DNA from 2 places in the Stenotrophomonas sp. Steno-Z2 genome. Region 1 is predicted to be linked to the other one. Evidence: predicted binding sites of a transcription regulator. Region 1 holds the regulator's gene; the other holds the start of a gene.
What was found. Region 1 encodes FliA, which starts transcription of late flagellar genes. Its sites were predicted from a motif close to TAAAGTTTNNCNNNCNNNGGCCGATAA; they were not measured.
Positions count from the first base shown of each region.

Region 2: AC06FP_RS04560 (methyl-accepting chemotaxis protein) is a predicted target of FliA. The motif match lies at 5,688-5,714, and genes of this name have one in related genera.

Region 1 is NZ_JBWJOY010000007.1:9,542-16,796, reverse strand. It holds gene flhA (flagellar biosynthesis protein FlhA) at 1-531, shown strand, start outside; gene flhF (flagellar biosynthesis protein FlhF) at 695-2,407, shown strand; gene AC06FP_RS13505 (MinD/ParA family protein) at 2,394-3,278, shown strand; gene AC06FP_RS13500 (RNA polymerase sigma factor FliA) at 3,275-4,021, shown strand; gene cheY (chemotaxis response regulator CheY) at 4,035-4,427, shown strand; gene AC06FP_RS13490 (protein phosphatase CheZ) at 4,427-5,050, shown strand; gene AC06FP_RS13485 (chemotaxis protein CheA) at 5,055-7,031, shown strand; gene AC06FP_RS13480 (flagellar motor protein) at 7,165-7,255, shown strand, end outside.
Region 2 is NZ_JBWJOY010000001.1:1,047,400-1,054,654, forward strand. It holds gene AC06FP_RS04540 (DesA family fatty acid desaturase) at 1-105, opposite strand, end outside; gene AC06FP_RS04545 (ABC transporter ATP-binding protein) at 244-1,071, shown strand; gene AC06FP_RS04550 (acid phosphatase) at 1,130-1,972, shown strand; gene AC06FP_RS04555 (glycoside hydrolase family 18 protein) at 2,146-3,270, shown strand; gene AC06FP_RS04560 (methyl-accepting chemotaxis protein) at 3,346-5,517, opposite strand; gene AC06FP_RS04565 (TIGR00266 family protein) at 5,855-6,868, shown strand; gene AC06FP_RS04570 (patatin-like phospholipase family protein) at 6,942-7,255, shown strand, end outside.

The sequences.
Region 1 (7,255 bases):
CTGGCCAAGAGCGCGCCCAAGCTGGTCGAGGACCTCACCCCCAAGGCGCTGCCGATCTCGGTGGTGGCTCGCGTGCTGCAGAACCTGCTGATCGAGCGCATCCCGGTGCGCCAGCTGCGCAAGATCGCCGAAGCGCTGGTGGAGAACGCCCCGCTCACCCAGGACCCGACCGCGCTGACCGCCGCGGTACGCAACGCGCTGGGCCGCTTCATCGTGCAGGAAATCGCCGGCATGTCGCCGGAGCTGCCGGTGTTCACCCTGAACCCGCAACTGGAACGGGTCTTGCAGGAATCCACGCAGGGCAACGGTGCCGCACTGGAACCCGGTCTCGCCGAGCGCCTCCACCAGAGTCTTGCCGAATGCGTCGGCAAGCAGGAGGCGCGCAACGAGCCGGCCGTGGTGCTGGTACCGGGCCCGGTCCGCGCCGCCCTCGCCCGGATGGTCCGCCACAGCGTTCCCTCGCTGTCGGTGCTGGCCTACAGCGAGGTCCCGGAAGACAAGCGCCTGAAGCTGGTCGGCACGATCAGCTGAGGACAGCCTGGAAACCGGCGGCGGCGCAGGACGGCGTCAAAGAACGGACACCTGGCCGGCCACCGCCACACACGAAGGACGAGGAGCACGCACCGCCATGCAACCCACCGCCAACGCCCCTGCTCCCGCGTCGCACCCGCACACGAATTCCCGGTACTCCAGCATGAAGATCAAACGTTTCGTCGCCGCCGACATGCGCACCGCCATGAACCTGGTGCGCAAGGAACATGGCCCCGATGCCGTCATCCTGTCCAACCGCAGGATCGAGGAAGGCGTCGAGATCGTGGCGGCCGCCCACTACGACGAGACCGCCGTGCAGCGCGCCCTGGAGGCCGCCCGCCCGGCGCCGCCGCCGGCGCCCAAACCGCGCAGCGCCGCCGAGGCGATCATCGCCGCGGTGACCCGCCGCAGGACCCCGGAGCCGGAACCGGTGGTGGCCACCGCCTCGGCCGTGGCCGCCCTGGCCCGCTCGGCGGTCGGCGCCACCGGCCGCTCCATCGACAGCAGCATCGAACTGGCCCCGGGCAGCCGCTTCTCGTCGCTGCTCAAGCCGCAGCCCGCACCGGCACGCGCACCGGAGCCGCCGGAACAGCGCTTTGCTACCTTCCCGGCCGCGCTGGACGACGCCCCGGTGGTGCCGGCGTTCCGCCCCGAGGGCTTCGCCGTCGCCGCGCCGGCCAGCGCCGCTGCCGCGCCGGCGCCCGTCAACCGCGCCCGCTTCGCGATCGACCCGCCGCTGGAAGAGCCGGTCGCGGTGGCGCCCGCCGCGCCGGCGCCACGGATCGAGCCGGTCATGGCCGCGCCCGCCCTGTCTGAGATGGCCCCGCCGCGCCAGCCGCCGGTCGAACCGGTCGAACCGGTCGTGCCCGTCGCCGCGGCCGCTGCCACCGCCGCCAATGTTCCGGCGCCCGCCGCGGAAGCCGCCGTCGCCGCGCCCGCGCTGAGCGTGGTCGCCAGCGCGCCGCGCGACGACCGCCAGCTGGCCGAACTGCGCCAGGAAGTGGCCGGCATGCGCCAGCTGATCGAGCGCGAAATGAACCGCTTCACCGACGAGCGCCTGCGTGGCAGCCCGGTGCGCGCCAACGCCCTGGACCTGATGGACGAATACGGCTTCGACGCCGGCCTGGCCCGCGACGTGGCGGTGCAGATGCCGGCCGATACCGACCCGGCACGCGCCCGCGGCCTGATGCTGGGCCTGATCTCCAAAAAGCTGCCGATCGCCCCGGTCGACCCGATCGAGACCGGCGGCGTGATCGCCCTGGTCGGCCCGACCGGCGCCGGCAAGACCACCACCATCGCCAAGCTGGCCTCGCGCTTCGCCGAGGCCCACGCCGCCCGCGACGTGGCCCTGGTCACCACCGACACCCAGCGCATCGGCGCACGCGAACAGCTGTACGGCTTCGGCCGCCAGCTCGGCATCGCCGTGCACGAGGCCAGCAGCGGCACCAATCTCAACCAGCTGCTCGAGCGCCTGGCCGACTACAAGCTGGTGCTGATCGACACCGCCGGGCTGGGCCAGCGCGACCGCGCCCTGACCGCCCAGCTGCAGTGGCTGCGCGCCGCCGGCCAGATCCGCACCCTGCTGGTGCTGCCGGCCAACACCAGCTTCCAGGACATGGACGAGGTGGTGCGCCGCTTCGGCGCCGCCAACCCGCAGGGCCTGGTGCTGACCAAGCTGGACGAGACCGGCCGCTTCGGTTCGGCCCTGTCGGTGGCCGTGGACCACCGCCTGCCGATCACCTGGGTGACCGACGGACAGGACGTGCCGGAAGACCTGCACCGGGCCTCGGCGGCCAATCTGGTGCTGCGCCTTGAAGATTTGCGCCGCGCGGCCGATATGCCCTGCAACCCGGAGTTGAACCATGCCGTCGCGTGAGTACGCCAAGCTGACCAATGCCTTCCCGCTGTCGGCCACCCGCCGCCAGCCCGCCGGCCCCGTGCGCACCATCGCGGTGACCGGCGGCAAGGGCGGCGTGGGCAAGACCAACGTCTCGGCCAACCTGGCCGTGGCGCTGGCCGGCATGGGCAAGCGCACGCTGCTGCTGGACGCCGACCTGGGCCTGGCCAACATCGACGTCATCCTCGGCCTGCAGCCCAAACACACCCTGGCCGACCTGGTCGCCGGGCGCTGCAGCCTGGAGGACGTCATCATCGAAGGCCCCGACGGCCTGCTGGTGGTGCCGGCCGCGTCCGGCCGCCGGCACATGGCCGAGCTGCAGCCGGCCGAGCACGTCGGCCTGGTCAACGTGTTCTCCGAGCTGGAACGCGACCTGGACGTGATGATCATCGACACCGCCGCCGGCATCACCGACAGCGTGCTGACCTTCTGCCAGGCCGCGCAGGACACCGTGGTGGTGGTCTGCGACGAGCCGGCCTCGATCACCGACGCCTACGCGCTGATCAAGGTGCTTTCGCGCGAGCGCGGGGTGGACCGCATCCAGGTCGTGGCCAACATGGTGCGCGACCCCAACGAAGGCCGCGTGCTGTACGAAAAGCTGGTGCGGGTGTGCGAGAAGTTCCTGGCCGACGTCTCGCTCAACTACCTGGGCTGCGTGCCGCAGGACGACTGGCTGCGGCTGTCGGTGCAGCGCCAGCAGCCGGTGGTGAAGCTGTACCCGTCGGCGCCGGCGGCGCTGGCGCTGCAGGAAATCGCCCGCCGCACCGCCCGCTGGCAGGCGCCGACCGAGCCGCGCGGCGGCGTCGAGTTCTTCCTGGAGCGCATCATCCGGCGCGGGGTGGCGACATGAACCCCGCCGCCCATTACCGCGAGGTGCAGCGCGCCAGCGCCAACGACTGCATCGCCCGCCACTCCGACCTGGTGCGGCGCATCGCCCACCACCTGGCCGCGCGCCTGCCGGCCAGCGTCGAGATCGACGACCTGATCCAGGCCGGCATGATGGGCCTGATCGAGGCCTCGCGCAGCTACGACGCCGAACAGGGCGCCTCGTTCGAGACCTACGCCTCGATCCGCATCCGCGGCTCGATGATCGACGAGATCCGCCGCGGCGACTGGGTGCCGCGCTCGGTGCACCGCCGCGCCCGCGACGCCGCCGCCACCATCCGCCGCATCGAGCAGGCCACCGGCCGCGCCGCCAGCGCCACCGAGGTGGCCGAGGCGATGGAGATGCCGCTGCCGGAGTACCTGCGGCTGATCGAGGACGCCGCGCGCGGCCAGGTGCTGAGCCTGGAATCGCGCATCGAGGACCAGGGCGAGCTCGACACCCCGGCCACCGGCGGCCCGACCCCGCAGCAGGTGCTCGAGCGCAGCCAGTTCGGCGAGGAGCTGGGCAAGGCCATCGGCCAGCTGCCCGAGCGCGAACAACTGGTGCTGTCGCTGTACTACGAGCAGGAACTGAACCTGAAGGAGATCGGCGCGGTGCTCGGGGTGAGCGAGTCGCGCGTCTGCCAGATCCACGGCCAGGCCATGCTGCGGCTGCGCGGCCGGTTGAAGATTTTCGAGGCGGCCGACGCCGGCCTCGTCGAACCATGAAGAGGAACACCTTTTGAACAAGAACATGCGGATCCTGATCGTCGACGACTTCTCGACCATGCGGCGCATCGTCAAGAACCTGCTGGGCGACCTGGGCTTCACCAACACCGCCGAGGCCGAGGACGGGCACGCCGCGCTGGCGCTGTTGAACAGCCAGCCGTTCGACTTCGTGGTCACCGACTGGAACATGCCGGTGATGACCGGCATCGAACTGCTCAAGGCGATCCGCGCCGATGCCAGGCTCAAGACCCTGCCGGTGCTGATGGTCACCGCCGAGGCCAAGCGCGAGCAGATCATCGAGGCCGCGCAGAACGGCGTGAACGGCTACATCATCAAGCCGTTCACCGCGCAGACCCTGGAAGAGAAGCTGGGCAAGATCTTCGAGCGGCTGGCGGCGAGCGCCTGATGACCATGTCCAGCGGAACCCCGAGCGAGAAATCGGCCCTGGTGCAGCGCCTGCAGGACGCGCTGGCGGCGCTGGAGAGCGGCGACGAGAGCGGCTGGCGCCGGGAAATCGACGCCCTGGCCGCGCTGCGCACGCAACCGATGATGGCCGGCCTGGGCCGGCTGGCGCGCGAACTGGGCCAGGCGCTGGGCGAACTGCCGACGGTACCGTCCGAGGCCGGCGAGCTGGACGACGCCTGCGCGCGCCTGGACCACGTGGTGGAGATGACCGAGAAGGCCACCCACCGCACCCTGGACCTGGCCGAACAGTGCCGCGAACTGGTCGGCGGCCTGCGCGAAGGCGCGCTGCCGGCGGTGGAGCAGGAACAGGCGCTGGAACGCATCCGCCACAACCTCACCGAGATCGCCCTGACCCAGAGCTACCAGGACCTGACCGGGCAGATCATCCGCCGCGTGGTCGGCATCGTGCGCCGCGTGCACGAGGGCTTCGGCGCGCTCGGCCTGCCGCCGCCGGAGGACGAGGCGCGCAACGGCGGCCTCGCCGGCCCGGCGCTGGACGGCATCGACCGCCACGCGGTCAGCCAGAACGACGCCGACGACCTGCTCTCCGACCTGGGGCTGTGACGCCATGAGCGCCTTCGCCGACGACATCGCCGCCGATTTCATCCTCGAGGCCCAGGAAATCCTGGACCGCCTCGGCGAACAGCTGGTCGCGCTGGAGCAGGCGCCCGAGGACAACGACCAGCTCAACGCGGTGTTCCGCGGCTTCCACACGCTCAAGGGCGGCGCCGGCTTCCTCGGCATCAACGCCATGGTCGAGCTGTGCCATGCCGCCGAGGAAACCCTGGGCATGGCGCGCTCGGGCAAGGCCGAGCTGCAGGCGCACCACTTCGACGCCGCGCAGCAGTCGCTGGACTGGCTGCAGGCCATGCTCGACGCGGTCGCTGCCGGCACCGAGCCGCAGCATGCGCCGCCGGCGCTGATCGCGCTGTTCGACGTCGATGCGGCACCGGCCAGGCCGGCGCCGGTGGTAGCGGCGCCGGTACCGGCCACGGCCGCCGGCGGCGACCTGATCACCGAGGACGAATTCGAGGACCTGCTCGACCAGCTGCATGGCGGCGCCGCGCCCGGCGCGAAGCCGGCAGCCGTCGCCACCGCTCCCAGACCGGCGGACGACCTCATCAGCGAGGACGAGTTCGAAGCCCTGCTCGACCAGCTGCACGGCGACGCCGCCCCCGGCGCCAGGCCGGTCGCGGCCGCTGCCACACCCGCCGCGGCCGCCAGCGGCGGCGACGGGCTGATCACCGAGGACGAGTTCGAGGCCTTGCTCGACCAGCTGCATGGCGGCGCCGCGCCCGGCGCGCGCGCCCTGCCGACCCCGGCCCCGCCGCCTCCCGCCCCGCCCCCGCCGGTCCCCGCGCCGCGCGCGGCCGCGCCGGCCAAGGCCGCGGTCGAACCCGAACAGACCGTGCGCGTGGACACCCGGCGCCTGGACGCCATCGTCAACCTGATCGGCGAGCTGGTGCTCTCGCGCAACCGCCTCAAGACCCTGCGCACGCGGCTGAAGGACGAGGAACTGGACCGCGCCGTCTCCACCCTGGACATCGCCACCGCGCGCCTGCAGTCGGCGGTGATGCGCACCCGCATGCAGCCGGTGGGCAAGGTGTTCTCGCGCTTCCCCAAGGTCGCGCGCGACGTCGCCCGCAGCCTGGAGAAGGAAGTGGACCTGGAGCTGGTCGGCGCCGAGACCGAGCTGGACCGCAACCTGGTCGAGGCGCTGGCCGACCCGCTGGTGCACCTGGTGCGCAACGCCATCGACCACGGCATCGAGATGCCCGACCTGCGCGAGGCGCAGGGCAAGCCGCGCACCGGCCGGGTGCGGCTGTCGGCGCAGCAGGAAGGCGACTACGTCAGCATCGAGGTGCAGGACGACGGCGCCGGCATCGACCCCGAGCGCCTGCGCGCCAAGGCCCGCGAGAAGGGCCTGCTGGACCCGGAGGCGGCCGCGCGCCTGAGCAGCGAGGAATGCCTGCACCTGGTGTTCCTTCCCGGCTTCTCGACCAAGCAGCAGGTCACCGACATCTCCGGCCGCGGCGTCGGCATGGACGTGGTGCAGTCGCGCATCCGCGAACTGAGCGGGCAGATCCAGATCCAGTCGGAACTGGGCCGCGGCAGCCGCTTCCTGATCCGCGTGCCGCTGACCCTGGCGATCCTGCCGACCCTGCTGGTGCAGGCCGGCGAGGACATCTACGCGCTGCCGCTGGCGCGGGTGATGGAAGTGCTGCACGCGCCGCGCACCTCGCTGGGCTGGTTCGACGGCCGCGCCGTGCTCGACCGCAAGTCGCACACCCTGGCGCTGGTGGACCTGCGCCAGTGGCTGGACGTGGAACCGGCGCAGTCCACCCTGCTCACCATCGTCGTGCTGCAGGTCGGCGAAGCCCGCTTCGGCCTGGTCGTGGACCAGGTGCGCGGCCGCGAGGAAGTGGTGATCAAGCCGCTGCCCCGGGCGCTGCGCGGGCTGAAGGGCTATGCCGGCGCCACCCTGATCGGCGACGGCCGCATGGCGCTGATCCTGGACGTGGACGGGCTGCGCGGCCAGGACTGATCCCACCACCCGCAGCGCCGCCCCGCGGCTCCGGCCGCCGGACGCGGCCGGGGCGCGCGGCAGGACATCCGCGGCCCATGCCGTTCCCGACCCGCCCGTTCAAGTACCTCCCGCAAAAGCCGATACCCGTTAAATGGACAGACTCAGCATCATCGGACTCTTCCTCGCCCTGGCCTCGCTGGTGGGCGGAAGCATTCTCAAGGGCGCCGGCCTGGCTTCGCTGT
Region 2 (7,255 bases), on a different contig from region 1:
CGCGAAGATGGTGAGCTGGGTGAACACCAGCAGCACCGCCAGCATGCCCCACCAGCCCAGGCCGGCGACGCCGCCGGTGAGGAAGTCGAGGAGGGTGTCGGACATCGCGGAACTCCAGGCTGTTTCGGTGACGGATGAAACCGTGGATACACATGATGGGGCCTGCCGCGGCAAACTTCATCACCCCGCGCGTTTACTTTGGTCCAATCCTTCAGCTGCCCCGCCAACGCCACCCTTGCCTGAATGACGTCCACCGCCCCCGCCGCCGTCGCGGCCCCCCTGATCGAACTGGACCACGCCTGCGTCATCCGCGGCCAGGTCCGGGTCCTGCATGAACTGGACCTGCGCATCGAACAGGGCCAGCACACCGCCATCCTCGGCCCCAACGGCTGCGGCAAGTCCTCCTTCATCAAGCTGATCACGCGCGAGCTGTACCCGCTGGCGCGCGGCGACGGGCAGGTGCCGGTCAAGGTGCTGGGCCAGACCCGCTGGCAGGTGGACCGGCTGCGCTCGCAGCTGGGCATCGTCACCGGCGACCTGTCCAGCAACCTGTCCGGCATGCCCGGGCTGGGCGTGGAGGAGGCGGTGATCTCGGGCTTCTTCGCCAGCTACGTGGTGCCGGCGCACCGCGACGTCACCGACGCCATGCGCGAACGCGCGCGCCACGCGCTGGCACTGGCCCGCGCCTCGTCGCTGCTGGGCCGCAGCTATGCCGAACTGTCCGCCGGCGAGACCCGCCGCGTGCTGATCGCCCGCGCGCTGGTCAACCAGCCGCGCGCGCTGCTGCTGGACGAGCCCTCCACCGGGCTGGACCTGGTCTCGCGCCAGCGCCTGATCGATACCATGCGCCACCTCGCCGCGCAGGGCATCACCCTGGTGCTGGTCACCCACCACATCGAGGAGGTGATTCCGGAAATCCAGCGCGTGGTGCTGATGAAGGGCGGGCGCATCTTCGCCGACGGCCCGCGCGGCGAACTGCTGCGCGCCGGGCCGCTGTCGGAGGTGTTCGGCGGCCCGATCGACGTGCAGGAGGAGGACGGCCGGCTGACCGCCTGGGCCCGCGCCGTCTAGGTGGCCGGCGGCATCGGTGCGATGATGCCGGCCTGTTCCGCCGATGCCCGTTTCCACGATGGTCCGTTCCCTGTTTCCGCTGCGCCTGGGCGCGGCCTTCGTCCTGGCCGCCGCGCTCGGCGCCTGCGCCAGCGCGCCCGCCCCCGTCGCCACCGGCCACGGCGAAATCCCCGCGTCGGCACCGACCGGTTACCTGCAGGGTGAGGCGATCCCCGACAGCCTGGCGCTGAGCCCCGCGCCGCCGGCGCCGGGGTCGGCCTGGGCGGCACTGGACGAAGCGGTCGCCCGCCAGGCCGTCGCGCTGCGCGGCAGCGCGCGCTTCGGCCAGGCCCACGCCGACGCCGACCTGCGTTTCCCCACCGGCGCCGGGCAGTTCAGCTGCGCGCTCGGGGTGCCGGTGGACGCCACGCACACGCCGGCCCTGTACCGCCTGCTGCAACGCAGCCTGATCGACGCCAGCGCGGCAACCCGCGCGGCCAAGAACCACTACCGGCGGCCGCGCCCGTTCATGGTCAACGGCCAGCCGACCTGCACCCCGGACGACGAGCCGCACCTGCGCGGCAGCGGCTCCTATCCGTCCGGCCACACCGCCATCGGCTGGGCCTGGGCGCTGATCCTGTCGGAGATCGCCCCGGAACGCGCCACCGCGCTGCTCGAACGCGGCCGCAACTACGGCCACAGCCGGCTGGTGTGCAACGTGCACTGGTACAGCGACGTGCAGCAGGGCCAGGCGATGGGCGCGGCCGCGGTCGCGCGCCTGCACGACAACGCCGAGTTCCGCGCCGACCTGGACGCGGCGCGGCGCGAGATCGCCGCCGCGCGCGCACAGGCGCTGCCGGTGCCGCGCGACTGCGCCACCGAAGCCGCCACGCTGGAAACCGACCTGTCCGAAGCGCGCTGACCGCCGCGCCCCGCAGGAGCGACTTCAGTCGCGAAGGGGCTCTACTGGAAACGCCCCTTCGCGACTGAAGTCGCTCCTGCAGGCGTCGTGACCACCGGTTTCAGGCGTTACCGCGCGCAGCGGCGTCGGCCGGAGCGGCTAGAGTGGGCCCCTCATCCATGCCGGGGCCTTCCATGTCCGCACCCCACCGCCGCCTGCGCGCCCTGCTGGCGACCGCGCTGCTCGCCTTCGCCGCCGCCGCGCAGGCGCAGCCCTTCCGCCTGATCGGCTACGTCACCGACGGCCCGGCGCCGCCACGGCTGCCGGCCGCGCAGCTGGACGTGGTCAACTTCGCCTTCGCCAGGGTCGCGCCCGACGGCAGCGTGTACCTGCCCGACAAGGTCGACCCGGCGCATGTGCACGCGCTCGTCGCCCATCGCGCCGACAACCCCGCGTTGAAGATCGTGCTGTCCATCGGCGGCTGGGGCGCCGGCAACTTCTCCGAGGCGGCGGCCACCGAAGCGGCGCGCACGCGCTTCATCGACAGCGGCGTCGCCCTGCTGCGGCGCTTCGACCTGGACGGCCTGGACATCGACTGGGAATACCCGACCCTGGGCGACGCCGACATCAGCCACAGCCCTGACGACCGCCGCAATTTCACCCTGCTGCTGGAAGCGCTGCGCGCGCGCCTGGACCGCGAGGGCGACGGCCGGCGCCACTACCTGCTGACCATCGCCGCGGCCGAAGGTCGCTTCGCCGAGGGCCTGGAACTGCCGCGCATTGCCCGGTCGCTGGACTGGATCAACCTGATGACCTACGACTTCCACGGCAGCCTGACCCCGACCACCGGCCACCAGAGCGGGCTGGCGCGTTCGGCGCTGGCGCCGGCGGACGAACGCACCACCGAAGGCGCGGTGCGCTACTTTCTGGAGGCCGGCGTGCCGGCGGGCAAGATCAACGTCGGCGTGCCGTTCTACGGCCGCCGCTTCGGCGACGTGGAGCCGGCCGATGCCGGCCTGTACCAGACGTTCGGCAGCGAAGGCGGCTTCATCGACTGGAGCGAGATCGTGCGCAGCCGGCTCGGCGCGCCGGGCTGGGAGCGCCACTGGGACGCGCAGGCGCAGGTGCCGTGGCTGTGGAATCCCGCCACCCGCCAGCTGATCACCTACGACGACCCGCAGTCGCTGGCGATCAAGGCCGGGTACGTCAAGCGCAACAAGCTCGGCGGCATCATGTACTGGGAACACCGGCTGGACGACGGCCAGCTGCTGGACGTGCTGCACAAGGCGCTGCACGACACCGGCCATCAAAGCCCGTAGGAGCGGCTTCAGCCGCGAAGAGGCTCTCCCGGTAAAGCCTTTCGCGGCTGAAGCCGCTCCTACGGGGTGCGTCGCTTACGCCGCCAGGCGCAGGCTGCCGCCGAGGTTGAACGCCGCTACCGACTGCAGCAGGCTCTGCGCGCGGTCACGCAGCGAGGTCGCCGCCGCCGCCACTTCCTCCACCAGCGCCGCGTTGCTCTGGGTCACTTCGTCCATCTGCGTGGTGGACTGCGCCACCTGGCTGATGCCGCTGCTCTGCTCGCGGCTGGCCAGCAGGATCTCGGACATGATCGCGGTCACGCCGCCTATGCCGGTGACGATCTCGTCCATCGCGTCGCCGACCCGGTGCACGCGCTCGGTGCCGTTCTCCGCCTTGGCCACCGCATCGGTGATCAGGTTCTTGATGTCCTTGGCCGCCTCGGCCGAGCGCTGCGCCAGGCTGCGCACCTCCGAGGCCACCACGGCGAAACCGCGGCCGTGTTCGCTGGCGCGCGCCGCTTCCACCGCGGCGTTGAGCGCCAGGATGTTGGTCTGGAAGGCAATGCCGTCGATGACGCCGATGATCTCGGCGATCTGCCGCGAACTGTGCGCGATCTCGTCCATGGTGGCGATCGACGCCTTGACGATCTCGCCGCCGCGCGCGGCCACGTCGGTGGCCGAATGGGTGATGTCGCCGGCGCGGGCCACGCGCAGTTCGTTGTCGCGCACGGTGGAGGTCAGCTCCTCCATGCTGGCGGCGGTCTCTTCCAGGTTGGCCGCCAGGGTTTCGGTACGCGCGGACAGGTCCTGGTTGCCGTTGGCGATCTCGGTGGTGGCCAGCCCGATCTGGTCGGCGTCGTCCTTGATCTGCTGCACCAGGCGGTGCAGGTTGGCGACGGTGGCGTTCATGCCGGCGCGCACCTGGCCGAACAGGCCGGGGTAGTCGGTGTCGATGCGCTGGGTCAGGTCGCCATGGGCCAGCGCCTGCGCGACCCGCAGCACGTCGCGCAGGCCGGCGTCGGTGGTGACCGACAGCTGGTTGAGCAGGCGGCCGATCTCCTGGCCGAAGCCCTTCTTGCCGTCCAGTTCGATGCGGCGGCTGAAATCGCCCTGCCCGGCGCTGTCGGCCAGGGCGCGTATCTCATCGACCAGCCCGGCCAGCACCGCGACCGTGTGGTTGACGGCGCCGGCGGTGTGGCCGAACAGGCCCGGGTAGTCCTGCCCGATCTTCTGCGAGAGGTCGCCCGCCGACAGCGCGCCGGACACGCGGCTGATGTCCTGCAGGCCGGCTTCGGTCACGTCGGACAGCTCGTTGAGCAGGCCGGCGATGTCCTTCATGAAGCCGGCGCGGCCGGCGCTGTCCATCTTGACGCTGAAGTCGCCGCGGCGCACCGCCGCCTCCGCCATCGACTGGATGTCGGCCACGATGGAGGTCAGGCTGCCCTGCATGGCGCGCAGCGAGTGCACCAGGCTGGAGGTGTCGCCCGGGCGCAGCGCAATGGGGGTCTGCAGGTCGCCGTTGGCGATGCGTCCCACTGCCCTGACCACGTCCTGCGGCTCGCCGCCGAGCTGGCCGATGATGCGCCGGAAGGCGAACAGCAGCGCGCCCAGCAGCACCACCAGGGCGGCCACGATCGAGGTCACGGCGATGCCGGTCCACAGGCCGTTGGCCTTCTCCGCCGCCAGCACCTGGCCTTCGGTGCGCTGGTCCAGCAGCACGAAGAACTCGCCGATCGGCTTCATGATCGCGGCCTTGGTGTCCTGGTAGGCCTGGTCGTGCATCAGCGCGCGCGCGCGTTCCAGGTCCGGTTCGCCCGCCAGGGTGAAGCCGCCGTTGCCGTCGTCGTACTGGCCCTTGACCATGTGCATGGCCGCGCTCTCCACCTTGGCCAGCTGGTTGGACAGGTCCTCGGCCTGCCTGAGCTTGGCGAATTCGGCGGCGGTGAAGCCGGCCTTCTCCATCAGCTTCTGCAGGGAAACGGCCTGGCCGTCCGCGCGCGCCTTGCCGCCATTGCGGACGGCGACGATGTCGGCGTAAGCCTGCTCGTCGCGCGCGTCGCCGGTGACGACGTAGGTGCGCGCGAGCCGGGTGAGGTCGTCCGAGCTCTGGCGCAGTTCGTCGGCCAGCAGGTAGGAGTCGTAGCGCGACTGCTGTGCCGCCTTCAACCGCGCCGAGGTCGCCTTGACCTCGAAGATGGAGGCGAACACCAGGCCCAAGATGACCAGGGTGACGGCGAACAGACTGATGAACAGCGTTTTGATCGACATGAAGTTCCCCTTGAATGAGTGGACGCCCTGACTCATTCCGTCGCCACGGTCCGCTTTCCCAGGGCGGATGGAGTGGCGCCTTCATGGCTGCCGTTCAGCAACCACCGAGCATGGCGGCATTGCCAAGAACTGCGTGGCATGGCGTCCAGCCCTTCCGCGCGGTGCGAAAGCTATCGGCCTTGGCCGCCGCCGCTTTAGCGGCAGAACGAGGGAAAAAGATGAATGCGAACTCGGCCGTTCCACGCCCGTTGGCGGCGGGCGCGCCGGCCGCGGCCGCAGGCACTGCGCGCCGCCGCTCCGGCATAGACTGTCGGCTCTCTCCCCGCCAGGTGCGCCCATGAGCCAGTGGTATTTCCACACCCCCGGACAGCCCGACCGCGTCGGCCCGCTCGACGACGAGGCCGCGCGCCGCCATGCGCAGCTGCACCGCGACGCCCTGGCCTGGCGCGAAGGCATGCAGGGCTGGCAGCCGGCGGCGTCGCTGCCCGAGTTCGGCGGCCAGGCCGCGCCACCGCCGGTGCCGCCGCCGCTGGGCGGGCGCCGCAACCGCGCCGACGACATCGACTTCCGCATCGTCGGCCACGAGATGCAGTTCGTGGAGATCGAACTGGACCCGGGCGAGAGCGCCATCGCCGAGGCCGGCGCGCTGATGTACAAGGACGCGGCGGTGCAGATGGACACCGTGTTCGGCGACGGCCGCCACGAAGGCCAGGGCGCCGGGCTGATGGACAAGCTGCTGGCGGCCGGCAAGCGCGTGATCACCGGCGAAAGCCTGTTCGCCACGCTCTACACGCACACCGGCCAGGGCAAGGCCAGGGTCGCCTTCGCCGCGCCCTACCCCGGCACCGTGCTGCCGATGAAGCTCGACGAGCACGGCGGCCGGCTCATCTGCCAGAAGGACAGCTTCCTGGCCGGCGCGCGCGGCGTGCAGGTCGGCGTGCATTTCCAGCGCAAGGTCATGACCGGCCTGTTCGGCGGCGAGGGTTTCATCATGCAGAAGCTCGAGGGCGACGGCTGGGTGTTCGTGCACGCCGGCGGCTGCGTGGTGGAGCGCGAGCTGGCCGCCGGCGAACGCATCGACGTGGACACCGGCTGCGTGGTCGCCTACCACGCCGGCGTGGACATGGACGTGCGCCGCGTGGCCGGCCTGAAGAGCATGTTCTTCGGCGGCGAGGGCGTGTTCCTGGCCACCCTCACCGGCCCGGGCAAGGTGTGGCTGCAGTCGCTGCCGTTCTCGCGCCTGGCCGGGCGCATGTATGCGGCCGCGCCGCAGGGCGGCGGCCAGAGCCGCGGCGAGGGCTCGGTGCTGGGCGGGCTGGGGCGCATCCTGGACGGCGACAACCGGTTCTGACGACCCGGGCCGTTGGCCCGCGGTTTGGCCGCTTGCGGCTATGCTTGCGCCCTTTCCCGCACACCCATTCATCATGAAGCCGCGCAACGCCCGCCTGCTGCTGTCCCTTTCGCTGTTCGGCCTGCTGGCTGCCTGCGGCGGCGAGAACACGCGGCCATCGACGCCGGCGCAGGCGGCGGTGCCGGGCACGCCGGCCAAGCCGGTGAAGATCGGCGTGGCCCTGGGCGGCGGCGCGGCCAAGGGCTTCGCCCATATCGGCGTGATCAAGATGCTGGAGGCCAACGGCTTCGAGCCGGTGGTGGTGGCCGGCACCAGCGCCGGCAGCGTGGTCGGCGCGCTGTACGCCAGCGGCATGAACGCCTTCGACATGCAGCAGAAGGCGGTGTC